3 regions of the Bradyrhizobium ingae genome follow, and region 2 is predicted to be linked to each of the others. Evidence: predicted binding sites of a transcription regulator. Region 2 holds the regulator's gene; each other region holds the start of a gene.
The links. The regulator PhoB, encoded in region 2, activates phosphate uptake and scavenging genes when phosphate is short. The targets are predictions, from matches to a motif close to TGTCATNNANCTGTCAT.
Positions count from the first base shown of each region.

Region 1: ACV1FX_RS05530 (Orn/Lys/Arg family decarboxylase) is a predicted target of PhoB. The motif match lies at 3,021-3,037, and genes of this name have one in related genera.
Region 3: ACV1FX_RS06925 (OprO/OprP family phosphate-selective porin) is a predicted target of PhoB. The motif match lies at 3,371-3,387, and genes of this name have one in related genera.

Region 1 is NZ_JBVUBB010000003.1:107,405-116,927, reverse strand. It holds gene ACV1FX_RS05555 (hypothetical protein) at 1-183, opposite strand, end outside; gene ald (alanine dehydrogenase) at 417-1,532, opposite strand; gene ACV1FX_RS05545 (Lrp/AsnC family transcriptional regulator) at 1,677-2,156, shown strand; gene ACV1FX_RS05540 (hypothetical protein) at 2,327-2,548, opposite strand; gene ACV1FX_RS05535 (GYD domain-containing protein) at 2,543-2,878, shown strand; gene ACV1FX_RS05530 (Orn/Lys/Arg family decarboxylase) at 3,082-5,439, shown strand; gene ACV1FX_RS05525 (GNAT family N-acetyltransferase) at 5,464-6,024, shown strand; gene ACV1FX_RS05520 (hypothetical protein) at 6,044-6,256, opposite strand; gene ACV1FX_RS05515 (hydroxyacid dehydrogenase) at 6,377-7,426, opposite strand; gene ACV1FX_RS05510 (thiamine pyrophosphate-binding protein) at 7,683-8,240, shown strand; gene ACV1FX_RS05505 (thiamine pyrophosphate-dependent enzyme) at 8,249-8,851, shown strand; gene ACV1FX_RS05500 (DUF1236 domain-containing protein) at 8,910-9,296, opposite strand; gene ACV1FX_RS05495 (2-hydroxy-3-oxopropionate reductase) at 9,413-9,523, opposite strand, start outside.
Region 2 is NZ_JBVUBB010000015.1:102,015-111,537, forward strand. It holds gene argF (ornithine carbamoyltransferase) at 1-780, opposite strand, end outside; gene ACV1FX_RS21980 (acetylornithine transaminase) at 780-1,988, opposite strand; gene ACV1FX_RS21985 (GcrA family cell cycle regulator) at 2,446-2,958, shown strand; gene phoB (phosphate regulon transcriptional regulator PhoB) at 3,042-3,749, opposite strand; gene phoU (phosphate signaling complex protein PhoU) at 3,764-4,480, opposite strand; gene pstB (phosphate ABC transporter ATP-binding protein PstB) at 4,492-5,310, opposite strand; gene pstA (phosphate ABC transporter permease PstA) at 5,307-6,152, opposite strand; gene pstC (phosphate ABC transporter permease subunit PstC) at 6,154-7,143, opposite strand; gene pstS (phosphate ABC transporter substrate-binding protein PstS) at 7,324-8,334, opposite strand; gene ACV1FX_RS22020 (ATP-binding protein) at 8,478-9,523, opposite strand, start outside.
Region 3 is NZ_JBVUBB010000003.1:395,040-404,562, forward strand. It holds gene ACV1FX_RS06910 (Bug family tripartite tricarboxylate transporter substrate binding protein) at 1-70, opposite strand, end outside; gene ACV1FX_RS06915 (zinc-binding alcohol dehydrogenase family protein) at 159-1,172, opposite strand; gene ACV1FX_RS06920 (winged helix-turn-helix transcriptional regulator) at 1,296-1,673, shown strand; gene ACV1FX_RS06925 (OprO/OprP family phosphate-selective porin) at 1,717-3,309, opposite strand; gene ACV1FX_RS06930 (DegQ family serine endoprotease) at 3,628-5,034, shown strand; gene ACV1FX_RS06935 (replication-associated recombination protein A) at 5,031-6,365, shown strand; gene ACV1FX_RS06940 (RluA family pseudouridine synthase) at 6,417-7,616, shown strand; gene ACV1FX_RS06945 (hypothetical protein) at 7,648-7,962, shown strand; gene ACV1FX_RS06950 (hypothetical protein) at 8,121-8,567, opposite strand; gene ACV1FX_RS06955 (ATP12 family chaperone protein) at 8,642-9,436, shown strand; gene fliK (flagellar hook-length control protein FliK) at 9,492-9,523, shown strand, end outside.

The DNA of each region.
Region 1 (9,523 bases), on a different contig from region 2:
CGCCTGCGGCTTCGGCTGGCGAACGAGAAACGCCGGGGGCTGCGACGACCGCTTCGATGATCGAACGTACGGTTCCAACTTCAAATAGTTGGCACGGCGTTTTCGCGAGATGAGATCGCGCGTGCCGAATCCGGCGGCGAACGATATCGCGACGATCGAGATCAGGATGAGAACGTCAAGCATTCGAACCGTTCCGTTCGAGGAGGCGGATCGTACCTATGAATGCCAGTAACCTAACCCCGATGTGACGATTTCGGGGAAATTTAGCGACTATGTGAACGGATTCGTGATCACAAGATTTTTCTCGCGCGCCGAGGAACTTTTGCCAAAGGCGTGAAAAGAGCAAATTACCTGAGTACAACCCTGAAGCACCACGCTGATTGCCGTGTGATCCATCAGGCCCGACATCATGGCACCTAAGCGGCCATGTTATTGTCGACCGGCGAGAACGGCAGACCGAGACTCTCCGCCACCGCCTTGTTGGTGATACGACCCTGATAGACATTGAGGCCGTTGCGCAAATGGAGGTTCTCCAGCACCGCGGCAAAGCCCTTGTCCGCGAGCATCAACCCGAATGGCAACGTGGCATTGTTCAGCGCCTGGCTCGATGTGACCGGCACCGCGCCCGGCATGTTCGCGACACAGTAGTGCACGACGCCGTCGACATCATAGGTCGGTTCGGCATGGGTCGTCGGATGCGAGGTCTCGAAGCAGCCACCCTGGTCGATCGCAACATCGACCAGCACGGCGCCCGGTCGCATCGACTTGAGCATCGCGCGCGTAACCAGTTTCGGGGCGCTCGCACCGGGCACCAGCACAGCGCCGATCACGACATCGGCGGAAAACACCTCGTCCTCGACGGACTCGATCGTGGAGAAGCGCGTGCGCACGCGCCCAAGAAATATGTCGTCCAACTCGCGCAGACGCGGAATGGAGCGATCGATCACGGTGACCTCTGCACCAAGACCCGCCGCCATGCGTGCCGCCTGGGTCCCGACGACCCCGCCGCCGAGCACGACGACCCGCGCCGGCAGCACGCCGGGTACGCCGCCGAGCAACACACCACGTCCGCCTGCCGAACGCTTGAGCGCGGCGCCAGCCGCCTCGATTGCGAGACGTCCGGCAACTTCGCTCATCGGCGCGAGCAGAGGGAGGTGGCCGCCCGCGTCAGTGACGGTTTCATAGGCAATGGCGGTGCAGCCGGAAGCGAGCAGCCCCTTGGTCTGCGCAGGATCCGGTGCGAGGTGAAGATATGTAAAGAGGATCTGGTTCTCGCGAAGCTGTGTCCACTCGCTCTGCTGCGGTTCTTTCACCTTCACGATCATCTCGGACTCGGCGAATATATCTCGCGCGCTACCCGCAATCGCCGCACCCGCCTTGCGGTAGACTTCGTCGGAGGCGCCGATGCCTTCGCCCGCGCCGGTCTCGACCCAGACCTCATGTCCGGCCGCGGCATATTCGCGAACAGCGCCCGGGGTGAGCCCGACGCGATATTCCTGGACCTTGATCTCCTTGGGAACACCAACGCGCATGGCGAGCTCCTTGTCTTAACGTCTTGATTTTCCTCCTCATGTTAACGGTCAGGCTGGTTTGGTTTCGTGCAAATATCAGCTAGTTTCGACGCCCGAACGCCGGTTTCCGGCGCCAATTGTCCCTTCCACGCTGGAAACGAAACTTTGGCCCTCGACCGAAAAGATCTCGCCATCCTCGCGGAACTCACCACCAATGCGCGAGCCAGTCATACCGAGCTCGCCAACAAGATCGGCCTGTCAAGCACGGCGCTGGCGCGACGGCAAAAGGCTCTGGAGGATGACGGTTATATCCACGGCTACCAGGCCGCGCTCGATCTCGGACAATTCGGCCTGACCACGACGGTGTTGGTACGGATCGCGCTGGAGAGTCAGAGCGAGGAGGCGCTGAAGGCTTTCGAGGCCGAGGTGGTGAAATGCCCCTCCGTCGTGCGCTGCTTCTTGATGTCAGGCACCGACGACTACATCCTGATCGTGCTCGCGCGCGACATCCAGGATTTTGAGCGCATCCACCGCACCGAGCTGTCGCGCTTGCCTCGCGTCGCTCGGGTGCAATCAAGCTTCGCCCTGCGCGAAGTCGTCAACCGCGCGGTACCGACCGTCGTGTTCGGCGAAGTGAAGCGCTAGCACGAGCCTCTCGCTCCTCGCCTCCTCCCGTTGTCTCGAGTGCTCTCAAGCCGGCGGCATGCAGGATCGCGATACCTCCTTGCTTGAATATCGCAGACAATCAACGCGATCCGTTAAACGCACGAACGAATACTTCCAAACCGCCGCGGCGATACAGCTCATGAGCTGCATCACGCAATCGCGCGAATCTTCTTTCGACCATTTGCTGGCTGATGTATCGTGCCGGAGAGCCGCTCCCGTGATGTGCCGAAATCGCGGCAGTTATTGGCGGCCTTTGTGCCTACGGCGGGCAGCGCAACTTTCATCATTTCAGATACTGCGACCGTGACGACCAGCTCGGAACGGCACGAATTTTTGTTGCCATCACCTCGGAAGGAGGACATCCCATGCATTTTTGCCTCACCGGACAATATACGCCACGCGCTCTCAACGCCATTTTGGAGAACCCCGCGACTGATCGCCAGGAGGCGGCGAGAAAACTCATCGAAGCGGCCGGCGGAAAGCTGATCTCGATGTATAGCGTTGCGGCCGACGGGCCCGGCGTTCTGGTGATATTCGACGTTCCCGATCCGAGTGCGGCTCCGGCCATATCCGGCCTGACCGTCACCGCCGGCACCCTGCAGAACGTAAAGCTCACTCGACTGTTCACGCAGGATGAGATCAAGCAGGTGCGGCAGAACGCAGCCAAGCTGCGCTCCTCCTATAGCCCGCCGGGCAGCTAAAATCTGAACCAGATGCGAAGCCGCCGCTCCACCGTCGCGAGCGGCGGCGCGCTCACTGCCGACGCGCCCCGCCCACCTCTCGTCGAATGAAGGAGAGGCCGCGTCGCGGCCTCCGCACCAGGCGCCCGTCATCCAGCTCTCCTGTCATCTAATTGTCATCGAATGTGCCGAGACCTGTTGGCCTCGCAGATTCGGGACCCATCATGGACTATTTCAAGCGCTTCAACTTCCTGTTCGCAGCTCCGGTGTTCGATGCCGACGATCTAGAGGGCATCCGCTTCAACCAGATCATCGAGGAGATCCAGCGCTCCGGCTTCGAGGTCGTGAGAGCCCGCAAGCTCGAGGATGCGGAGATCGCGGTGCAGACAGACGCCGCAATCGGCTGCATGGTGGTCGACTGGGGCAAGAAGGGGCTGGAGGGCAAGACCGCCGCCCTGATCAACCTGATGCGGCGCCGCGGCCTCGACTTCCCGATCATTCTGCTGATTCGCCGCAAGCGGTTCGAGGATCTGCCGGTCGAGGTGCTCGACTTCATCGATGGCTACGTCTTCCTCTCCGAGGAGACGCCGCCCTTCATCGCAAAGAACCTGATCAGCCGGCTGAAGCAATATGCCGAGACGCTCAAGACGCCGTTCTTCGGCGCGTTGGTCGACTATGCCGAGGAAGGCAACCAGCTCTGGACGTGCCCCGGCCACAATGGCGGCATGTTCTATAGCCGCAGCCCGATCGGCCGTGTCTTCGTCGAGCATCTCGGCGAGTCCGTGTTCCGCGACGATCTCGACAATTCCGTGCTCGATCTCGGCGATCTCCTCACCCATGAGGGACCGGCGCTGAGAGCGCAGAAGGAGGCAGCCCAGATCTTCGGCGCGGAAAAGACCTATTTCGTGCTCAACGGCACCTCGACCTCCAACAAGGTTGCGCTCGGTGCGCTCGTCACCGACGGCGATCTCGTGCTGTTCGACCGCAACAATCACAAGGCCGCGCATCACGGCGCACTGATGATCAACGGCGGCATACCGGTCTACGTGCCGACCATTCGCAACGCGTGGGGCCTGATCGGACCGATGCGCTGGGAGGCGCTCGACGAGAAGACGCTGCGCGAAGCGATCCGCAACCACCCGCTGGTCAGCGATCGCGACGCCTGGCGCAAGGAGCGTCCGTTCCGCGTCGCCGTCGTCGAGCAGTGCACCTATGACGGCACCATCCACAGTGCCGAAATGATCCTGAATCGCATCGGCCATCTCTGCGACTACATCCTGTTCGACGAGGCCTGGGCCGGCTTTATGAAATTCCATCCGCTCTATGCCGGGCGCTTCGCCATGGGCTTGTCGGGGCTGACGCCGGACGCGCCGGGCATCATCGCGACGCAATCGACCCACAAGCAACTCGCGAGCTTCTCGCAGGCATCCCAGATCCACATCAGGGATCGTCACATCCGCGGCCAGAAGCGGCGCGTCGAGCACCGCCGCTTCAACGAGAGCTTCATGCAGCACGCCTCGACCTCGCCGTTCTATCCGTTGTTCGCTTCCCTCGACGTGGGCGCGCAAATGATGAAGGGTCGCTCGGGCGAAGTGCTGTGGGACGATACGATCCGCCTCGGCATCGAGCTGCGCAAGAAGATCCGCGCGATGCGCCGCGAGTTCGAGGAGAAGGAACAGAACGTCGAGCGGCGCTGGTTCTTCGAACCGTTCGTTCCGGATCGCGTCGCCATTGCCGACGTGAGCCGGCCGGGTGCGGCGCACAACGTCGCCTGGGAGACGCTATCGACCGACGAGCTAGCGACCAATCCCGCGCTTTGGCAACTCGGCCCCGACAGCAACTGGCATGGCTTCCCCGGCGTGACCGAGGGCTTTGCCATGACCGATCCGAACAAGTTGACGCTGCTGACGCCAGGCTTCGACCGCGCCACCGGCACGTACGCCGAGCACGGCATCCCCGCTCCCGTCGTCGCGCAGTATTTGCGCGAAAACCGTATCGTTGCCGAGAAGAACGACCTCAACTCCCTGCTCTTCCTGTTGACGCCGGGCGTCGAGGCGAGCAAGGCGGGCACGCTGATCTCGGGGCTGGTCGCGTTCAAGAAACTGCACGACGACAATGCACTGCTGGCGGACGCCATTCCCGAATTCTATCAGCGCCGGCAGGCGCGCTATGCCGGCGTGCGGCTGCGTGATCTCTGCGCGGAGATGCACCGCTTCTTCCGCAAGGCCGACGTCAGTGCGCTCCAGGCGCGGCAGTTCCTGCCCGAGCACCTCCCGGAGATCGCGCTATCGCCGCGCGACGCCGCACGCCGCCTGATCCGCAACGATGTCGACTATCTGCCGATCGAGGCCATCGCCGGCCGCATCGCGACGACACCCTTCGTGGTCTATCCGCCCGGCATCGCCACCATCGTGCCCGGTGAACGCCTCACCGAACGCGCAAAACCCATGATCGATTATCTCAGGATGTTCGAGACCTGCTTCAACACGTTTCCGGGCTTCGACGTCGAAATCCAGGGTGTCTACAAGGAGGTCGACGCCGCCGGCCGGATCGGGCTCTACACTTACGTCGTCGCCGAGTAGCGATCGATGAATGGAGCAGGCCTGATGCGCGAGGATGACGACCCGGTCTTGGTCCGACCCTCGCGCGATGCCGATGTCGAGGCGATGCTGGCGATCTACCGCCATCACGTCCGCCACGGCGTGGCGAAGGACATCGAGGGCACCGGCGCGCCCGAACCCGACGATCTGCGCGACCGGCGCAAGAACCTGAGGCAGACGCGCCTGCCCCACCTGGTCGCGACCTGGCGCGGCGAGGTGATCGGCTACGCCTATGCCGTGCTGTTTCGCAAACGTCCCGCCTATCGCTACACCGCCAAGCACTCGATCTACGTGCATCACGACCATCTCGGTCGCGGTGTCGGACGCCTGCTGCTTCAGGGGTTGGTCGACGCGTGCGCCGCGGCGGGCTTCCGCCAGATGATCGGCTATATCGACGCGGACAATGCGCCTTCGTTGGCACTGCACGAAAAATTCGGCTTTGCCCGGGTTGGGCTATTGTCCGGGGTCGCCTACCGCCATGGCCGCTGGTCCGATACCGTCATGGTCCAGCGATCGCTGGGCGCCGGCGCGACCGCACCGCCGCCCACGTCAATCCTCAGCCGCTGAACGCTGCCGAACCTCCGCCTCACGACGGAAAATCGGCCGCCCTCACATGGATGCGATCCGCATGCAGGGACCAGTGATGCAACGCCTGGTCCTTGCAGAATCTCAGCTTGGCCTGCTCGGTCGCCTCGCTTTCGCAGGAAGCGTCGATTTCCAGGGTTCCCTGGCAGACCTCACTCTGCCGGCCGTACTCACCGAGCACGTCCTTCATGAACCTGACGACATAGCGTGACATGGGACCTCCTGCTGCCCCGGCGGCACTCTAATCCCATTTTGCATTTTCATGGGAAGGAGATTTTGACCGGGATCAAACTGATCGTCGGGGATTCCACCTCGATCTGTCAGCCGCCCCGCCCTATCCCGGCGTGATTCCAAACGTCTTCCGGAAGCGCTCGGCGTAATGCGGCCAGACCTCGGCATTGATGATGCGGGGCGGCCGCTTGCCGTCAAGTGCATCCAGCACCTGCTCGGCGGCGATGCGTCCCATGTTCTGGCGGGCCTCGCGGGTCACGCCCGCGGTGTGCGGGCTCGCCAACACGTTGTCGAACTGAAGCAGCGGATGCTCGGGCGGCGGCGGCTCCTTGGACCAGACATCGAGGCCGGCGCCGGCGATGCGCTGGTCGCGCAGCGCCTGCAGCAGCGCGTCCTCGTCATGGATGAACCCGCGCGCGGTGGTGACGAAATAGGCATGCGGCTGCATCAGCGAAAATTCGCGCACGCCGATCATGCCGCGACTTTCCTTGGTCAGCGGACAGGAGATCGAGACGAAGTCGGACCGGCGCAGGAGGTCGTCGAGCTCCACCTTCTCCCCGCCCCGCGCGGCCATCTCGTCGGCCGAAAGATAGGGATCGTAAGCAAGAACCTTCATGCCCAAGAGGGTGTTACAGAGCGCGGCGATGCGTCGGCCGACATTGCCGAGCCCCACGATGCCGATTGTCTTGGCCCCGACCTCGTTGCCGATGAGATCATTGCGGTTGACGTCGCGCTCGCGCCGCAGACGGCGGTCCGACTGGATGATGCGCTTCGACAGCGTGAGCATCATCGCGAGCGCGTGCTCGGCGACCGAATGGGCGTTGCCGCCGGACTGGTTGACGACGAGCACACCGGCCGCCGTACAGGCCTCGACGTCAACAGGATCGAAGCCGGCGCCGTTGGAGGAAACGATCAGCAGGTTCGGTGCTCGTTTCAACAGGTCGGCCTGAACGTGGAAATGCGAGGCGATCTCGTCGCGCGCAGCGCCGATCTGATAGACGTGCGCGGCCTCCAAGATCGGCGCGTAGAATTCCTCAGGGCTTTCATTCTCGATGCGATCAAGCCGGACGTCGCCCCGAGCCTTCAGGACGTCGACATAGATCGGATGGGCGAGATATTTGACGTAGAAGACGCGCTTGGTGTTGACGGACATCGAAAGACTTCCGGCTCCTCACATGGAGGCGTCGCGGGAACGGCGCGAACTGCGCCCCACCCATGCCGTCCTCCCCTTGCTCTCGTTGGATTGCTTATGACACGGCAACATCGGCCATGGCAGCGCAGCGAGCGCAGACCACCGTGCCGGTTCGGACATGTTGACAATCCCGCCCGCCGCGTCAAGTTCGGCACCAAGGTGCCCATGAAGCGGCACCGCATTAAGACAAAAAGGATGTCGCGGAAGGAACGACGAGATGACGATCGTGGAGCAGCACACACCCCAGGCGTCTTCCACCGAGCAAAGCTGGCACGGCATCGTGCTGCAGACGCTCAAACGGAACGACGTCAGCCTAGTGCCCTACGTGCCGGATCGAGTGCTCACGCCGCTGATCAAGGCCCTGCATGCCGACCCGTTTTTCAGGACCTTTGCGACAGCGCGCGAGGAGGAAGCCGTCGGCATCGTTACCGGAGCCTGGATGGCCGGACGGAGGGGCGCCGTGCTGATGCAGACCTCCGGCTTTGCGACGCTCGCCAACGTGCTGGCCTCACTCGCGGTGCCCTATCAGATCCCGCTGATCATGTTCGTGTCCGAACGCGGCACGCTTGGCGAGTTCAACTACGGCCAGGCGCTGGTCTGCCGCACCATGCGCCCGGTGCTGGACTCGCTCGCGCTCGAGCATCACACCATCACCCGGCTGGATGAGCTCGAATTCATCACCGACCGCTCCATCAAGCAGGCCGTCACCACACAGGCGCCGGTGGCGCTGATCCTCAACCCGCTGCTTACCGGCGGCAAGGTCTTTGACAAGTGAGATCGGCCATGAACGCGACCACCCGCAACACCAAGGTGATGAACCGCTTCGACATCACCTCGCGTCTCATCGCGCAGCTCAACAACGAGGAAGCCGTGATCGGCGGCATCGGCAACACCAATTTCGACCTCTGGGCCGCAGGCCACCGTCCGCAAAACTTCTACATGCTGGGAAGCATGGGACTCGCCTTCCCGATCGCGCTCGGGGTAGCGCTCGCGCAGCCCGATCGTCGCGTTATAGCGCTCGAAGGTGACGGGTCGCTGTTGATGCAACTCGGAGCGCTGTCGACAATCGCGACCTTGAAACCGAAGAATCTCACCATGATCGTGATGGACAACGGCATCTACCAAATCACCGGTGCGCAGCCGACGCCGGCCGCTGGCGTGGCCGACGTCGTGGCGATTGCGACCGGTTCGGGTCTCGCCAACAGCGCCTGGGCCGCGGACGAGGAGGATTTCGAGCGGCTGGTCGAGCGGGCGTTGACAGCATCGGAACCGAGCCTCATTGCCGTGCGTATCGACGACAAGCCGGGTGTCGGCACTACGCGCCGCGATCCCGTGCAGATCCGCGAGCGCTTCATGCACGGCCTCGGCGTGCGTCAGCCGCTTTGAACGTGCGACGGCCCCGCGGAGAAATTCTCCGCGGGGCCACGCCTTCCATTCACGACGATCACTCGAGGATCCTGATGACCTTGCGGGTCCGCGGCTCGACGATCACGCGACGATCGTTGACGACCGCATAGTCATATTCCCTGTAGTTCGGCACCGGATGCAATACCACGGTCGGCGGCAGCGGCTCCCCGACCACCACATGCTCATGAACCACGACGGACGGCTCGGAGCGTGGCACCGCACCGATCACCGCATTCGGAATTTCGAGGCCGGCGCCAACGGCCGCGCCGACGGTGCCGCCCACCATCGCGCCGACCGGACCACCAATCTCGCCGCCGGCCCGCGCGCCATTCGCGGCACCCTCAGCGGTGGTCGACTGGGCAAAGGCTGCGCTTGACGCCAGCAGCGAAATGGCAGCCAACGAAATCGCAAGACGGGTCTTCATGTCCTCTATCTCCAGATTGTTTGTCGTGCGCCGTCAACCGCGGGGACCGCTGTTAGTTCCGGGTTCCCGTACGACGAAAGCACGACACCAGCCGGAGAGCGTTACTGCGTAACAGTTTAGGCCGCGGCGATTTCGTGACCCGCCATCAACTCGAGCGCGCGCACCATCGCTGAATGATCCCACGCCTTGCCGCCATGTGCAGTGCAGGCCGAAAATAATTGCTGCGC
Region 2 (9,523 bases):
GAACAGCGCATCGGGCTTGGCGAGCGACATCAGCTTGGCGTTGACCTGGTAGGGCTTGAGCACGTTGTGGCGGTGCTCGCCTTCCTTGTCCCCCATCGAGACCCAGGTATCGGTGACGACGCAATCGGCGCCGCGGACAGCCGCCTCCGGATCGGTGCCGAGCATGATCGGGGCGCCCGTCGCCTTGACCCAATCGCGCATCGGCTTTTTCGGCGCGAGCTCCGGCGGGGTCGCGATATTGAGGTTGAACTTGAAGCGCTCGGCGGCGTGCGCCCAGGAGGCAAGCACGTTGTTGTCGTCGCCGGTCCAGGCCACCGTCTTGCCCTCGATCGGACCGCGATGCTCCTCATAGGTCATGAGGTCGGCCATCACCTGGCAGGGATGGGAGCGCCGCGTCAGCCCGTTGATGACGGGCACGGTCGCGTTCGCGGCAAGCTCGAGCAACGCATCGTGATTGAGGATGCGGATCATGATGGCATCGACATAGCGCGACAGCACGCGCGCTGTGTCGGCGATGGTCTCGCCGCGGCCGAGCTGCATCTCGGCACCCGTGAGCATGATGGGCTCGCCGCCGAGCTGTCGCATGGCGACATCGAACGACACGCGCGTCCGCGTCGATGGGCGCTCGAAGATCATCGCCAGCGTCTTGCCCTCGAGTGGCTTGACCGGCTGATGCGCCTTCTGCTTCGCCTTCATCGCGGAGGAGGCGGCGAGCATGCTCCTGAGCTCGGATAGCGGCAGCTCGTTAATGTCGAGAAAGTGCTTGGGCGTCTTGCTCATCAGCTTGCCGCCCGTGCCTTGAGATTCGATTCAATCGCCGTGCAGGCGCGCTCGAGCCGTGTGACGCCCTCCTCGATCTCCGCTTCCGTGACGATCAGAGGCGGCAGGAAGCGCACGACATTGTCGCCGGCGCCGACAGTCAGAAGTTTTTCCTCGCGCAGCGCCGTGACGAGATCGCCAGAAGGCACCACGGCCTTGATGCCGACCAACAACCCCTCGCCGCGCACCTCGCTGACGACGTCGGGGTGACGGTCGATCACGGCGGCGAGCTTCTGTTTGAGCAGCAGCGACATCTTCTGCACGTGATCGAAGAAGCCGGGCTTGAGCATGACGTCGAGCACGGCGTTCGCTGCCGATACGGCGAGCGGATTGCCGCCGAAGGTCGAGCCGTGCGAACCGGGCGTCATGCCGGAAGCAGCCTCGGCCGTCGCAAGGCAGGCGCCGATCGGAAAGCCGCCGCCGAGTGCCTTCGCAAGCGACATCACGTCCGGGGTCACGCCGAGGCGGCGATGCGCAAAGAGATCGCCGGTGCGGCCCATTCCGGTCTGCACCTCGTCGAACGCGAGCAACAAGCCATGTTCGTCGCAGAGCTGGCGCAGCGCGCGATAGAAGGCAGGAGGCGCCGAGCGCACGCCGCCCTCGCCCTGGATCGGCTCGATCAGGATGCCCGCGGTCTGTGGGCCGATCGCCTTCTTGACGGCTTCCAGATCGCCATGCGGCACCTGGTCGAACCCGTCCATCGGCGGACCAAAGCCTTCGAGATATTTCGCGGACCCCGTGGCGGCGAGCGTTGCCAGCGTGCGGCCGTGGAAGGCGCCCTCGAAGGTGATCATGCGGTAGCGCTCGGGATGGCCCTTGGTGGCGTGATAGCGGCGCACCACCTTGATCACGCATTCCATCGCCTCGGCGCCGGAATTGCAGAAGAACACGAAGTCCGCAAAGCTCTCGTTGCAGAGCCGGATGGCGAGCTTCTCGCCATCCGGGCTCTGAAACAGGTTCGACATGTGCCAGAGCTTCGTGGCCTGCTCCTGCAGAGCCTTGACCAGGGCGGGGTGCGCATGGCCCAGCGCATTCACAGCGACACCCGATGTAAAATCGAGATAGCGCTCCCCGTTTGTCGCGACCAGCCAGCAGCCTTCGCCGCGCTCGAAGCCGAGCTCGGCCCTGGCGAAAACGGGAAGCAGATGCGTCGCGGCGCTCTTGTTCATGGCGGTCACTTGGATGTTGAGGCCGGCTCACGAGACTGCCTTGCGCAGCGCATCATTGACCTGCCCGGAAAACGAAACGTGCCGCCTTTTAAGGGCGGCACGTGTCACTATTTTATGCCTGGAAAAACCGCTGTCAATGCCGCCAGAAGGCCCTGCAAGGCACGCGATCCGTAGTCTTGCGGTGGCGATTTTAAGTTCTTTTAGCGACGGAACATGTGGACGCGGAGCCGCAGACTCTTGCGCGGGAGTCACGCCATATTGTAGCGTTTCCCCCGTCAGATACGACATCTCGTGCAGCAGTTCTGATCCTCTGAGTCCTCTTGTACCGGCGTAACGTTCAGGTGCGTTTTTCGCGCCCGGCGAGCCTTAAGGGATTCTGATGGCACGGGTTTTTCGAAGCTTAGACATCGCCACGCGGCCCCAAGGATTGAGGGTGCGCGGCGAGGGGAAGGGTGCAATGACGGTTTTGACCTGGTCCGACGATCGCGTCGAGCAATTGAAAAAGCTCTGGGAAGCCGGGCTTTCGGCCAGCCAGATCGCTGCCGAGCTCGGGAACGTGACGCGCAACGCCGTAATCGGCAAGGTGCACCGGCTGGGCCTGTCCGGCCGCGCCAAGAGCCCGTCCTCGGCGGCTCCCCGGCCGCGCAAGGCGCGCCCCGCACAGCACATGATGCGGGTGAGCCGCCCGATCTCCCGCGGCAACACCGCCCTCGCCCAGGCCTTCGAGGTCGAGGTCGAGCCCGATCCGATCACCTACGACAACGTCGTTCCGATGAGCCAGCGCCTGTCGCTGCTCGAGCTCAACGAGGCGACCTGCCACTGGCCGGTCGGCGATCCCTCGAGCCCGGATTTCTTCTTCTGCGGCGGCAAATCGCTCTCGGGCCTGCCCTATTGCGCGCAGCATTCGCGCGTTGCCTACCAGCCGGCCGCCGACCGCCGCCGCGCACCGGCCAAGCCGGGCACGCGCTGAGCTCAGCCACAAACGACAACGTCCCGGCGCAAGGCCGGGACGCCTGGTCGAGGAATGTCAGCGCGCTATCCGGCGCGTTTTTTTTACGTCTGTTCCGCCTTCGCAAACCGATCATCCAGCGCGTAGCCGGCGCCGCGGACGGTGCGGATCGGGTCCTGCTCGCGGCCGAGATTGAGCAGCTTGCGCAGGCGCCCGATGTGGACGTCGACGGTGCGCTCGTCGATATAGATGTCGCGGCCCCAGACACTGTCGAGCAGCTGCTCGCGCGAGAACACGCGGCCGGGATGCTCCAGGAAGAACTCCAGGAGGCGATATTCGGTCGGACCGAGGTCGATCGGCCGCCCGGAGCGCGCGACGCGGCGCTTCTCGCGGTCGAGCTCGATGTCGCCATAGGCGAGGATGGACGCAAGCCGCTCTGGGCTCGCACGCCGCAAAAGGCCTTTCACGCGTGCCAAGAGCTCCGGCACCGAGAACGGCTTGACGATGTAGTCGTCCGCACCGGTCGCAAGTCCCCTCACCCGCTCGCTCTCTTCGCCGCGTGCGGTAAGCATGATGATCGGGAGCTGCTTGGTGTCGGGACGGGTGCGCAGGCGGCGGCACAGCTCGATGCCGGACAACCCCGGCAGCATCCAGTCGAGCACGATCAGGTCCGGAATGTGCTCCTTGAGGCGGGTGTCGGCGTCGTCGCCGCGCATCACCGTCTCGACATCGTAGCCGTCGCCTTCGAGGTTGTAGCGCAACAGCTCGGTCAGCGCTTCCTCGTCCTCAACAACCAGAATGCGTGCGCCCATGGCGTCGTCGCTCCTTAAGTGTTCGGCACAGTCGTGGCGAAGGTGGTCATGTCGCCCTTCGGACGCTTGTCCGCGATGGCCTGACCTTCGATCATGTAGAAGACGGTTTCGGCGATGTTGGTCGCATGATCGCCGATCCGCTCGATGTTCTTGGCGCAGAACATCAGGTGGATGCAGAACGAGATGTTACGCGGATCCTCCATCATGTAGGTGAGGAGCTCGCGGAACAGCGAGGTGCAGATCGCGTCGACTTCCTCGTCGCCCTTCCACACCATCATCGCCGCCGGCAGGTCATGCGCGGCATAGGCGTCGAGGACCGACTTGACCTGCTGCTGCACGAGGTCGGTCATGTGTTCCAGGCCGCGGAACAGCTTCAGCGGATGGAAATCGGTCTCGAGCGCGGCCACGCGCTTGCCCATGTTCTTGGCGAGATCGCCGATCCGCTCCAGATCGGTCGCGACGCGCATGGCGCCGACGATCTCGCGCAGGTCGACCGCCATCGGCTGGCGGCGCGCGATCGTGAGCACGGCGCGCTCCTCGATCTTCTTCTGCAGCGCGTCGATCTCGGCGTCGGTCGCCACCACGCGCTGGCCGAGCGCGACGTCACGGCGGATCAGCGCATCGACGGAATCGACGATCATGCGCTCGGCAAGGCCGCCCATCTCCGCAACGAGCCGCGTGAGCTCCTGCAGGTCGGTGTCGAAGGCCTTTGCGGTATGTTCAGAAGCCATTTCCTGTCTCCTCAGCCGAAGCGGCCGGTGATGTAGTCTTGGGTACGCCGGTCGCTGGGCGACGTGAAGATCTTGCTGGTCTCGTCGAACTCGATCAACTCGCCGAGATACATGAAGGCGGTCTTGTCGGAGACGCGCGCCGCCTGCTGCATGTTGTGGGTGACGATCGCGATCGTGTAGTTCTCGGCAAGCTCCTGGATCAGTTCCTCAACCTTGGCGGTCGAGATCGGATCGAGCGCCGAGCACGGCTCGTCGAACAGGATCACCTCGGGACGGACCGCCACGGTGCGGGCGATGCAGAGACGCTGCTGCTGGCCGCCGGAGAGCGACAGGCCGGAGGCGTTGAGCTTGTCCTTGACCTCGTTCCACAGCGCGCCGCCGCGCAGCGCCTTCTCGACCCGGTCGTCCATCTCCGACTTGGAGATCTTCTCGTAAAGGCGGATGCCGAAGGCAATGTTCTCGTAGATCGTCATCGGGAACGGCGTCGGCTTCTGGAACACCATGCCGACCCGGGCTCGCAGCAGGTTGAGGTCGAGCTTGGAGTCGAGGATATTGGTCTGGTCGAGCATGAGTTGACCGGTGGCGCGCTGGCCCGGATAGAGGTCATACATCCGGTTGAAGATGCGCAGCAGGGTCGACTTGCCGCAGCCGGACGGGCCGATGAACGCCGTGACGCGGTTGGTGCCGAGCGTCATGTTGATGTTCTTCAGCGCGTGGTGCTCGCCGTAATAGAAATTGAGGTTGCGCACCGTCACCTTGGCCGGAGCCTCGGGCAGTATCGGCGAGGCCTGACGCCCTGTGGAACTTACGGAAACGGACAGATCGCTCATTTTGCAGTCCTCTCGGCGCCTAGAATGCGCGCGCCAATGTTCAGGGCAAGCACGGTCAGGGTGATCAGCAGCGCCCCACTCCAGGCCAGCTGCTTCCAGTAGGCGTAGGGGCTCTGCACGAAATTGTTGATGGTCACCGGCAGGTTCGCCATCGTCTTGTTCAGGCTGAGGCTGAAGAACTGGTTCGAGAGCGCGGTGAAGAGCAGCGGCGCGGTCTCGCCGGCGACGCGGGCAGTCGCCAGCAGCACGCCGGTGATGAGGCCGGAGCGCGCCGCGCGGTAGGCGATCCGCTTGATCACCAGCGAGCGCGGCAGGCCGAGCGCGGAAGCCGCTTCGCGCAGCGCGTTCGGCACCAGCAGCAGCATGTCCTCGGTCGTGCGCAGCACCACCGGGATCACGATGACGGCGAGCGCCAGCGCGCCGGCGATTGCCGAGAAGCCGCGCATCGGCACCACCACCGCGCCATAGATGAACAAGCCGATGATGATCGAGGGCGCAGACAAAAGGATGTCGTTGATGAAGCGGATCACCGAGGTCAGCTTGTCGTTGCGGCCGTATTCGGCGAGATAGGTGCCGGCGAACAGGCCGAGCGGCGCGCCGATGCCGACGCCGATCACGGTCATGATGATCGAGCCGACGATGGCGTTGCGCAGGCCGCCCTCGGTCGAGCCCGGAGGCGGAGTGTCCGCGGCGAAGATCTGAAGGTTCAGACCGGTGAGGCCGTTGTAGAGCAGCGTGATCAGAATCAGCGCGAGCCAGGTGACGCCGAAGGCGGCGGCACCGATGCAGAGACCGCGGATGACGATGTCCTTGCGGCGGCGGCGTGCATAGATCGGGTTCATGTTAGTTCCCCGCCTTCTTTTCCAGCCGCAGCAGCATCAGCCGCGCGCCTGCGAGCACGAAGAACGTCAACACGAACAGAAGCAGGCCGAGCAGGATCAGGCCGGACTGATGCAGGCCGTCGCTCTCGGCGAACTCGGATGCGATCGCCGCCGAGATCGTGGTGCCCGGCGCGAAGATCGAGGACGAGATGCGGAAGGAGTTGCCGATGATGAAGGTCACCGCCATGGTCTCGCCAAGCGCGCGGCCCAGCGCCAGCATGACGCCGCCGATAATGCCGACGCGGGTATAGGGGATCACCACGCTGCGCACGACCTCCCAGGTGGTGCAGCCGACGCCGTAGGCAGCCTCTTTGAGCACCGGCGGCACGGTCTTGAACACGTCGACCGAGATCGAGGTGATGAAGGGCAGCACCATGATCGCGAGGATCAGCGAGGCGTTGAACAGGCTGAGATAGGATGGTGGGCCGGCGAAGATCGCTCCCAGCACCGGAACGCCGTCGAACAGCTTGATCATGAAGGGCTGGAAAGTGTTGGCCAGGAACGGGCCCAGCACGAAGAAGCCCCACATACCGTAGATGATCGAGGGAATGCCGGCGAGCAGTTCGACCGCCATGCCGATCGGGCGGCGCAGCCATTGCGGGCAGAGCTCGGTGAGGAAGATCGCAATGCCGAGTCCGACGGGAATGGCGATCAGCATCGCAATGAAGGAGGTGACGAGCGTGCCGTACATCGGCCCGAGCGCGCCGAGCACCGGCGGATCGGCCGACGGCGCCCAGCGCTGCGTCCACAGGAAGGAGAGGCCGTATTCTTTCATCGCCGGGAAGGCACCGACGATCAGCGACAGGATGATGCCTCCCAAGATCAGGAGCACCGAGATCGCGCTGAGCCGCGTGATCCAGTAGAAGGTCACGTCGCCGAGCTTGAACGCGCTCAGGGCCTTGGCGCGATCATACGGTCCGGCGTCGTCGACGATATCGCTCTGAACGGCCATCTCTGCCACGCCGATCCCCTGTACCAGTTTACTTACGCTTATTGTCGGTCTCGTGCCCCGGATGCGGCGCAACGCGAAAGCGGCACGACGCTGATCCGGGGCATCAAGGTCTACCGGGTCCCGGCTTAGCGGTGCGTCATTTCATGCCGCACCGCATCCGGGACACGAGAGCCGTTTCGATCAGCTCTTGATCTCAGCAGCCCAGGTCTTCTCGATCAGCTGGACGACGCTGTCGGGCATCGGGATGTAGTCGAGCTCCTCGGCCGCCTTGCCGCCGTTCTTGAACGCCCAGCGGAAGAACTTGATGGCTTCCTGCGAGGCGGCCTTGTCGGTCGCATCCTTGTGCATGAGGATGAAGGTCGCCGCGGTGATCGGCCAGGACTTGTCGCCGGGCTGGTCGGTCAGGATCACGTAGTAGCCGGGCGCCTTGGACCAATCGGCGTTGGAAGCGGCCGCCTGGAACGCCTCGACCGTCGGCTGCACCGGCTTGCCGGCCTTGTTGACGAGGCCGGTGTAGGTCAGCTTATTCTGCTTGGCATAGGCGTACTCGACATAGCCGATCGAGTTCTTGGTCTGGCTGATGTTGCCCGACACGCCTTCGTTGCCCTTGGCGCCGACGCCGACCGGCCATTCGACCGCCGTGCCCTCGCCGACCTTGCTCTTCCAGTCCGCGCTGGCCTTGGAGAGGTAGTTGGTGAAGTTGAAGGTGGTGCCCGAACCGTCGGAGCGGCGCACGACCGTGATCGCCTCGGAAGGCAGCTTCACGTTCGGATTGAGCTTCTTGATCGCGGCATCATCCCACTTGGTGATCTTGCCGAGATAGACGTTGGCGAGCGTCTCGCCGTCGAACACCAGCTCACCGGCCTTCACGCCCTCGATGTTGACCACGGGAACGATCGCGCCCATCACCATCGGCCACTGCGCGAGGCCATCCTTGTCGAGCTGCTCGGCCTTGAGCGGAGCGTCGGTCGCACCGAAGGTCACGGTCTTGGCCTGGATCTGCTTGATGCCGCCGCCGGAGCCGATCGACTGGTAGTTCAGGCCGTTGCCGGTCTCCTTCTTGTAGGCGTCAGCCCACTTCGAATAGATCGGGAACGGGAAGGTCGCGCCGGCGCCGGTGATGTCGGCAGCGAAGGCCGACGTCGATGCGGCCATCAAGCCAGCAGCGACGATGGTTTTGATGAAATTCATGCTGGTCTCCATAGTGGGGAGCGAAGCGCCATGCGCGCCCGATCGCGCTCCCGCGCCGCCCCTTTAGGAGCAGTCGGTAGTGCTTTTACGAAGGTTTCATGACAGTCGGATGACAGGCTCAAGCGACTGAAAAGGCTTGCTTTTCAGCTTGAGGCGGGGGGCCTGACCTGGGGAAAACAGGCGGTGAAAGTGGCGCCCTGCTTGAGCACGCTTTCGATCAAAAGCCGGCCGCGATGCCGGTTAACAATATGTTTCACCAGCGATAATCCAAGGCCCGTCCCGCCCTGCGAGCGGCTATCGCCGACGTCGACCCGGTAGAAGCGCTCGGTCAGCCGCGGCAGATGTTCCGGCGCAATTCCGGGTCCGAAGTCACGCACCATGACGCGGATTTCCGGCGAGCCGTCGGCTGCCGTGACCATGGTGAGCGAGACGATCACCCGCCCGCCCGAGGCGCCGTATTTCAGTGCGTTCTCGATCAGGTTCTCGAACAGACGCAACAGTTCCTCGCGGTCGCCCGCGATCATCACCGCCGTATCCGGCAAATCGATCTCGACGACCACCTGCCGCTCGCGCGCCAGCGGTTCGAGCCCATCGGCGACCTGGCGGATGATCGGCACGACATCGACGAGCGTATCGGGCCGGACATGCGCCGACAATTCGACCCGCGACAGCGACAACAGGTCGTCGATCAGCCGGGCCATGCGGGTCGCCTGGGTGTGCATGATGCCGAGGAAGCGCTCGCGCGCCTTCGGATCGTCCTTGGCCTGGCCCTGGAGCGTATCGATGAAGCCGGAGAGCGCAGCGAGCGGCGTGCGCAGCTCGTGGCTGGCATTGGCGACGAAATCGGCGCGCATCTCCTCGACCCGGCGCAGCGGCGTCTGGTCGTGGAAGGTCATCAGCATGCATTTGTCGGCGCCGCCGAACGTGGTCGGCACCGGCACCGGCGTGATGATCAGCTCCATCCAGCGGTCGACCGGCACATGGTCGAGATAGTCGGCGCGGCGCGGCTCGCTGGTTGCGATCGCCTCGCGCAGCGCGGTGATGATCTCCGGCGAGCGCAGCGCGAACTGGGCGAGCTCGTTCTTGCGCAACGCCGGCGCGAGCTGGGCTGCAGCGGCATTGAGATGGATGACACGCCCTGCGCGGTCGAGCAGCACGGCCGGGTCCGGCATGCCCGAGACCACCGCGG
Region 3 (9,523 bases), on a different contig from region 2:
AGGTACAACTTGCCAGCGAGACCGCAGCAAGTGCCGCCGCCAAAACCGTTCTTTTCGTCCAGATGTTCATTCAGCCCAATCCCTGCATGTCCTCGGTCAATCCGACCGAGGACACATCGTAGCAGGGTGGACCGGCCACTTGAAAGCGGCCGATTGACCTACCACCCCTCGAGCACGATCTTGCCGCGTGACTTGCCGCTTTCGAGCAGCGCATGCGCGCGCTTGAGGTTGGCGGCGTTGATCGTGCCAAAGGTTTGGCCAAGTGTGGTGCGCAGCACGCCCTTGTCGATGAGATCGGCGACGTCATTGAGCAGGTGGTGTTGCGCGATCATGTCAGGTGTCTGGAAGGAGGAGCGTGTGAACATCGATTCCCAATGCACCGAGATCGCCTTGCCCTTGAACACGCTCATGGTGAATTCAGGAGGATCGTCGATCAGGCCGAACCTGCCCTGCGGTGCCATGATTTCGGCAATCGCCTTGTAGTGCTGGTCGGTGAAGGTGAGGCTTGCCGCCAGCCCGACCGGTGGCAGCTTGAGTTTCTCGATCTGCTCCTTGATCGGCTTGCCGTGATCGATCACCGCATGCGCGCCAAGATCGAGGCACCATTTCTGCGACTCCGGCCGCGTCGCGGTCGCGAGCACCGTGAGGCCGGTGAGGCGGCGCGCAAGCTGGATCAGGATCGAACCGACGCCGCCGGCGCCGCCCGTAATCAGGAGGGTGCGCGGATCGACGCTCTTGCCGGGCACGGCGCCGAGCCGATCGAACAGCAACTCCCACGCGGTGATGGAGGTGAGGGGAAGGGCCGCAGCCTGCGCGAACGAGAGCGATCCTGGCTTGCGGCCGACGATGCGCTCGTCGACCAGATGGAATTCGGCATTGGTGCCCTGGCGCAGGATCGAGCCCGCATAAAACACCTCGTCGCCCGCCTTGAACAGCGTGACATCGGGCCCAACCGCATCGACCACGCCGGCGGCGTCATAGCCCAAAATCTTGACCTCGCCTTCGGGCGGGGCGGCGCGCTTGCGCACCTTGTAGTCGACCGGATTGGCCGAGACCGCCTTGACCGCGACGCGGATGTCGCGCCCCTTCGGCTCCGGCTTTGCCGTTTCGAAGTCGATCAGGGAGTCCTGCTCCTCGATCGGAAGCGATTTTTTGTAGCCGACGGCTTTCATGTCTCAAGTCTCCATCAGATGGTGAGATCGCCTTTCGGGTTAAGTGTCCGGGCGGCTCCGGTTTTGCAAGTACTGTCAAAACGGGGATATAGTCCCTGTTTGGATACTATCGGGAAAACACGCATGAAACGGCGCAATTTTGCCCGGCGTCCGGGCTGCTCGGTCGAGGCCACGCTGGACCTGATCGACGGCAAATGGAAGGGCGTGATCCTCTATCACCTCCAGAGCGGCACGCAGCGCTTCGGCGAATTGCGCCGCCTGATGCCCGGCATCACCCAGCGCATGCTGACAAAACAGCTTCGCGCGCTGGAGGAGGACAAGCTCGTCATCCGCAAGGTCTACGCGGAAGTGCCGCCGCGGGTTGAATATTGTCTCTCGGAGCTCGGCGAGAGCCTGCGGCCGGTGATCGATATTCTGAAAGCCTGGGGTGAGAGCCACCAGGCGCGGCTGTCCTGCGCGCCGCCGCCGGTGGTCGTGAGGAAGCCGAAGCGCGCGGCGTAAGAGATATCCGGGAGCGGCTGCGCCGCTCCCGGATCGGTTCGCGTCAGAACGCGAACTGCGTGCGCATGGCGACCGCGTCGAACTTCGAGCCGACATCCGCCGTCGAGACCGGCGAGGCCTGCCTGGACACCGTGCCATGCAGGTAATCGAGCATGAAGCGGACGTTGCCGTTGACGTACCAGTTGAGCGCCAGTGTGTAGACGTTCTGCCGTCCACCGGCGATGCCGGTTGCGGTCGCTAGCTGATTGTTGAGGTCGATCGTCGAGAACCGCCCTGCGATCTCCCACGCACCCCAGCCGCCGCCGTCGAGCGAGAAAGGATGTGCCGGCTTGATGCCGCCATAGGAGGCGGTCGAGGAATTGTAGGCGTGGTTCTCGCCGGTCAAGACGTAACCGGCCTGCGCATAGCCGCCCTGGAAGTGCAGGCTCGGCGCGCCGATCGGCGGCAAGCCGGTATTCGCGCTGCGATCGACGTTGTACCAGAAATACTCGCCCTGCAGGATCAGCGGTCCATACGTCGCCGCGGCCTCCATGCTGTAGACCTGCGCGCCCGAAGCATTGGCGATCGCGCCGGTCGATATCAGCGTCGTCGGATCGATGCGCAGCTCCGGTCGATCGCTCAGCGTCAGCGTCTGCGCGCCCGTGATCATGTTGCGCGGCGGCTGGATCAACCATTGCGCATCGGCGCCGAGATGCACCGAGTAGTCCTTGCCGCTGACGAGCTGGCCGGCGACGCGGGCCACCGCGCCATATTGCTCGCTGGTGCCGGCTGGCGCCGCGCTCGATGCGGAATGAATTGCGCCCGTGGCCGGACCCGTGACATAGGCGCCGGCCCAGAACACGTCATTCCACCAGCGCGTGCCCATCGTCGAGCGGAAGTCGCCAGCGGCGATGTTGGTTGCGATGACGCCGGACGAGGCGCGCTCCATGAACAGGATGTCGTTCGAGCTCGTGGCCTCGTCGAGCGTATAGGGGATGTCCATGATGCCGCCCTCGATCGCCATCTTGCCGCCGAAGGGCTTTAGTCCCGTGTAGCTCAGATAGGCGTTTTCGACGCCGGACACGCCGCCGCCCGGCAGCGATCCGGGAGCCGCACCACCAAACCCGTCCGATGTGCCGCCGAAATCGTAGACCAGCGCAAAATTCCAGTCGCTGAGGAATTTGCCGGTGAGGCCGATACGCGCGCGGCGGACGTTTTCGCCGCTGTCGAGCTTCTGCGGCACAGTTGCCGCGGTGTTGGGACGGTAGTCATAGCCGCCGACGTCCCAGTGCACCCGGCTCGTGATCGCGACGCAGTTCTGTTCGTCCGCGGTGCAGATCGTCGGCCGATTGTTCGGCATGGTCACGACGACACCGGATGGAGCTACCGGGCCCTTGACCGGAATGGCGGCTTGCGCGTTGGCAACCGCAGCCTTCGCTTCGGTTCTCGCCTCGGCCTTCGCCTCCGACTTGGCCTTCGCCGTGGCCGCTGCGGTCTGACTTTGCAGCTTGTCGAGCTTCTGCTCGAGCAGCTTCAATTGCTGCTTCAGAAGCGCGATCTCCTGTTCGCTGCTGTTTGCCGATTGCGCATGGCCTTGCGAGGCCACCAGCGCACCGGCGAGGCCGAGCGCAGCGCTTGTGAATCTGGTCCTGCTCACGTCATCCACTCCCTTGCTGATCAACATCCCCACTCACCACGGAGAGTCGTAAGAGCGCTTGATGACTGCTCCGCGACGATACACGTCACGGTTTACTGGTTCCTACTGATGCAAATTCGCACCAACCGAATCGTGTCTACCTCCACTCTGGAGGATGATGGGCGTCATGCCAATCCCGCGGGAGCGGCAAAATAGCCGTTGCTCACGCAGGACTTGCACGCCGGAGCAGGGAGAAAAGGGAGCGAATATTGGCGGCTGCCGCCCTTCTATTGGCGGTCGAACATGCCTATATTCCGGCGTCTTTTCCGAGAGGTAGGAATGTTTCGATTGATCCGTACCACTGCTATTGCCGCAAGCTGCGTGACCCTTCTGGGCAGCCTCGATCCTGCCGTCGCGCAGGACCGTCGCGTCCCGTCGTCTCCGGCGGAGATCAAGCTGTCCTATGCACCGATCGTGCAGCGGGTGCAGCCGGCAGTGGTCAACGTCTACGCCGCCAAGGTGGTGCAGAACCGCAATCCGCTGCTGGATGACCCGATTTTCCGCCGCTTCTTCGGCGTGCCGGGCCAGCAGCCCGAGCAGATGCAGCGCTCGCTCGGTTCCGGCGTCATCGTCGATCCCTCGGGTCTTGTCGTCACCAATGTCCACGTCATCGAGGGCGCCGACCAGGTGAAGGTGTCGCTCTCGGACAAGCGGGAGTTCGAGGCCGAAATCCTGCTGAAGGACTCCCGTACCGATCTCGCGGTGCTGCGCCTGAAGGATACCAAGGAGAAATTTCCCACCCTCGACTTCACCAATTCCGATGAGCTGATGGTCGGCGACGTCGTGCTCGCGATCGGCAACCCCTTCGGCGTCGGCCAGACCGTGACCCACGGTATCATCTCGGCACTCGCGCGCACGCAGGTCGGCATCACCGATTATCAATTCTTCATCCAGACCGATGCAGCGATCAATCCCGGCAATTCCGGCGGTGCGCTGGTCGACATGAACGGCAAGCTCGCTGGCATCAACACCGCGATCTATTCGCGCTCAGGCGGCTCGCAGGGCATCGGCTTTGCGATCCCTGCCAACATGGTACGGGTCGTGGTTGCCTCCGCCAAGAGCGGCGGCAAGGCGGTGAAGCGTCCGTGGCTCGGCGCGCGGCTCCAGGGGGTGACGCCCGACATCGCGGAGAGCCTCGGCCTGCGCTCGCCGACCGGCGCACTGGTCGCAAGCGTCGTGCCCAATGGGCCTGCCGCGAAAGCCGGCCTGAAATCTTCCGACCTGATCGTCGCGATCGACGGGCAGCCGGTCGATGATCTCAACGCCTTCGACTACCGCCTCGCCACCCGTCCGATCGGCGGTACTGCACAGCTCGACGTGCAGCGCGCCGGCAAGCCGGTCAAGCTCACGGTACAGCTCGAGACCGCGCCTGACACCGGCCGCAATGAGATCGTGATCACGGCGCGCTCGCCGTTCCAGGGCGCGAAGATCTCGTCCATCACGCCGGCGGTCGCCGACGAATTGCATCTCGATGGTGACACCGAAGGCGTCGTGATCACCGAGATCGGCGACGACACCACGGCCGCAGGCGTCGGCTTCCAGAAAGGCGACATCATCCTCTCGGTCAACAACCAGAAGATCGGCAAGACCGGCGATCTGGAGAAGCTGGCGGGTGCTTCGGCGCGGCTCTGGCGCATCACGCTGGTGCGCGGCGGTCAGCAGATCAACGTCACGCTCGGCGGATGAGCGCGAAGCGACCACAGGAGACGCCAACGCTCTTTGCGGCGGCGGGGCTCGATCACGATGCCCCGCATCCGCTGCCGGACCGCCTGCGCCCGCGTGCGCTGTCGGAGGTCGTCGGCCAGGACCACATCCTCGGCGCTGACGGCGCGCTGACGCGCATGCTGGAGACGCGCACCCTCGGCTCGCTGGTGTTCTGGGGGCCGCCCGGCACCGGCAAGACGACCGTGGCGCGGCTGCTCGCGGATGCCACTGACCTGCATTTCGAGCAGATATCCGCGGTATTCTCCGGCGTCGCCGACCTGAAAAAGGCGTTCGATGCCGCGCGCGCCCGCCGCGAGATGGGCAAGGGCACGCTGCTGTTCGTCGACGAGGTGCATCGCTTCAACCGCGCGCAGCAGGATTCTTTCCTGCCGGTGATGGAAGACGGCACGGTGGTCATGGTCGGTGCCACGACCGAGAATCCGTCGTTCGAGCTCAACGCGGCGTTGCTCTCTCGCGCGCGCGTGCTGGTGTTTCGCTCGCTCGATGCCGCCGCGATCGAGAAGCTGTTCGTGCATGCCGAGGAGGTCGAGGGTCGAAAACTGCCGCTCGATGCGGAGGCGCGTGCGGTGCTTGTGCGCATGGCAGACGGCGACGGCCGGGCGTCGCTGACGCTTGCCGAGGAAGTCTGGCGCGCCGCGCGCAAGGACGAGATCTTCGACGCCGCGCAATTGCAGGAGATCCTGCAACGTCGTGCGCCGATCTACGACAAGTCCGCAGACGGCCACTACAACCTGATCTCGGCGCTGCATAAGTCGGTGCGCGGGTCCGATCCCGATGCCGCGCTGTATTATCTCGCCCGGATGCTCGATGCCGGCGAGGATCCGCTGTTCCTGGCCCGCCGTGTCGTGCGCATGGCGGTCGAGGACATCGGACTCGCCGACCCGCAGGCGCTCGTCATTGCGAATGCGGCAAAGGACGCCTTCGATTTTCTCGGCCATCCGGAGGGCGAGCTCGCGATCGCGCAAGCCGTCGTCTATCTCGCTACCGCGCCGAAATCGAATGCCGTCTACACCGCCTTCGGCACGGCGATGCAGGTCGCAAAGCAGGCGGGCTCGCTGCTGCCGCCAAAACACATTCTCAACGCGCCGACCGGCCTGATGAAGTCGGAAGGCTATGGCGCGGCTTACGAATACGACCACGACGCGCCCGACGCCTTCTCCGGCCAGGACTATTTCCCGGAAACCCTGGGACGCCAGACCTTCTACGACCCGCCCGAGCGCGGCTTCGAGCGCGAGATCAGGAAGCGGCTGGACTACTGGGCCAAGCTGCGGAAGGAGCGGGGCTCGCGTTGATAACGGCCATTTCGTCGTGACGGGAGGCCGCTTTTAGGCTAGGCAGGCAGCATGAGCCGCCGCATCAAGAGAACCAACCCAAAGCCCCGTTCGCGCGATGAGCGCAAGGAGGCGCGCCCGTTCAAGGCGCGTAGCGCGCACAAGGCGGGGCCGCGGCCCGGCGGCAAGCCGGGTTCGAAGCCCCAGCGCTTTGCGTCCGAGCGGGCCGAGCGGCGTGCGCCAGAGCCGGTGGCGGCAAAGCCCGTCGAGGCACTGCTGCCGACCAAGGTGCAGACGGTCACCGTGACGGCCGACGAGAACAACATGCGCGTCGACCGCTTTCTGGAAGCGCGCTTCCCGGGCCTGTCGTTTTCCCACATCCAGCGCGTCGTGCGCAAAGGCGAGCTGCGTGTCGATGGCAAGCGCGTCGACAGCAAGGACCGGCTGGAGGAGGGGCAGAGCGTCCGCATTCCTCCGTTGAAGCTCGATGCGCCGAAGACGGCCGGCCCGCTGTCGGAAGCCGCGCAAAAGACGCTTGCCGCGCTCAAGGAGATGACGCTCTTTGAGGACGACGACGTCCTCGTGCTCAACAAGCCGGCGGGGCTGGCGGTGCAGGGCGGCTCCGGCACCACGCGGCACATCGACCAGATGCTGGAGGTGATGCGCGATGCCAAGGGGCAGAAGCCGCGCCTGGTGCATCGCATCGACAAGGACACTTCGGGCTGCCTGCTGATCGCGAAGACGCGCTTTGCCGCGACCCATCTCACCGGCGCCTTCCGCTCGCGTTCGGCGCGCAAGATTTATTGGGCGCTGGTGCCGGGCCTGCCGAAGCCGAAGCAGGGGCGCATCTCGACCTTCCTCGCCAAAGAGGAGAGCGAGGACGATACCATCATGCGCATCGCCCAACATGGCGATGAGGGTGCGAGCCACGCGGTGACTTACTATGCGGTGGTCGAGACCGCCGGCAACAAGCTGACCTGGGTGTCGCTGAAGCCGGTGACCGGGCGGACGCACCAGCTCCGCGCCCACATGGCCCATATCGGCCATCCCATCATCGGCGATCCCAAATATTTCAACATCGAGAACTGGGAATTGCCGGGCGGCCTGCAAAACCGGCTGCACCTGCTCGCGCGCCGCATCGTCATCCCGCACCCGCGCGGCGGCGTGATCGATGCCAGCGCCCCGCTGCCGCCCCACATGCAGCAGTCGTGGAACCTGCTCGGCCTCGACGCAACAAGATTTGATCCGATCGAGAACGCGCCGGAAGAATAGTTCGATTGCAAGACAATCGGGGGAATACGACATGTCCTCCATGAAGGTCGCGCTCTCCATCCTGGTGGTTTTAGCCGTGCTCTTGGCGGGGCAGGGCAGCTTCGCGCAGACGCTGGTGCCGGGCACCTCGCCGCTGTTGCTGCCGCCACCACCGCCTCCGCCACCGCCGCCGAAGATCGAGATACCAAAGGTCCCGCAGATCAATGCGCGGCCGAGCTACGATTACAGGCAGCCGCCGCGGCCCTCGTTCAGCGATCGCATCAGCAAATGCCTCGATGATGCCGCCGGGGCCGGCCTGAGCCCGGCCGATCGCGGCACGTATTCAGGGATGTGCGCGAACCGGTAGGTCATCTCGTCACATCCTCAGTCGTCATCGCCCGGCTCGACCGAGCGATCCAGTACTCCGAAACGGTTGTGATTGAATCGATAAGCTGCGGCGTACTGGATGCCCGCCTGCGCGGGGCATGACAGCGGCGAGTGTGACAGGGGCCCGCCACAGCTCAGCTAGTTCCTGAACTGCTCCAGAAACATCCGCAGGCTGTCATGCGGGCTCTCGACGTCGGTGATCAGCCAGCCTTCCGGCCCGTTGACAAGGATGAAGTTCAGGGTCACCCGGCGGCCGCTGTTGTCGAACAGCGCGGCGACGTAGGTCTTGTCGTATTGCTTGCGGAGGGTCGAGATCGCGATCGGGCCGAGGGTCCAGGTCGGGCTCTGCACCAGGAAATCGTAGGGTTCGCTCCGTGGGCCGCTCCAGGCCTTGCGCAGGCTGGGATCGAAGAATTGGCGTGCCGTCGCGGCATCCCGCGGCAGGCCTTTCGATAGCTCCGGCGCACCTCGCCCGTAATGGGCATAAACGTTGCGCACCAGCGATTCCGGCGAGCGGAAACCAGCCTCGGCGACGGTCGGCCAGAACCCGGCGAACAGGGCCAAAATGCCCGCGATTTCCTTCATGCCTGCCGCTCGCTTTATCGGCTGCCGGACTTACTTTAGAAGCCTAGCATCCAGGGATTGGGATCGAAAACCGAATGCGTGAATTGTTTGACGAGGTTGCGGGCCAGTCCCGGCTCGATCCGCAGGAGGCGGCCAGAGCCGCCGCCAAAGCCCCTTTGCGCAAGCGCTTCTATGTGGAGGCGGGCGTCGTGGAGGCCGAGGGCGGCTTCGCCATCACGCTCGATGGCAAGCCGATCAAGACGCCTTCCGGCCGCCCGGTCATCATCCCCGCGAAACCTCTCGCGGAGGCCGTCGCCGCGGAATGGGCCGGCCAGGCGGAGACGATCGCCCCCATGACCATGCCGCTGACGCGGCTCGCCAACAGCGTGATCGAGGGTGTGGTCGACCGCGTCGATCTCGTCAGGGACGACCTCGCGAAATACTTCGAGTCCGACCTGCTGTTCTATCGCGCCGGCCATCCCGAGGGCCTGGTGACGCGCGAGGCCGCACACTGGGACCCCGTGCTATTCTGGGCGGCCGAGACGCTTGGCGCGCATTTCATCCTGTCCGAGGGCATCATGCATGTGACCCAGCCGGAGCAGGCGATCGCGGCCGCGCGTGCGGCGCTGCCCGGCGATGCCTGGTCGGTGGCGGCGCTGCACGTGGTCACGACGCTGACGGGCTCGGCACTGCTGGCCCTCGCGCTGGCGCATCGGGTGCGCGATGCCGACCAGGTCTGGGCCGCTGCCCATGTCGACGAGGACTGGAACGCCGATCAATGGGGGGTGGACGAGGAGGCGGCCGGCCGTCGCGCCGCCCGGCTGAAGGATTTTGCCGCGGCGGTGGCAGTCCTCGAGGCCGTGAACGCGCTTCCGACGCAAGGTCCTTAACGAGAGGTTTACGACGGACGGCTAGGGTCGACCGCATTCCGCGGGCCCTGAAAACATGCCGACGCCGATAAGCTCGATTGCATCAGT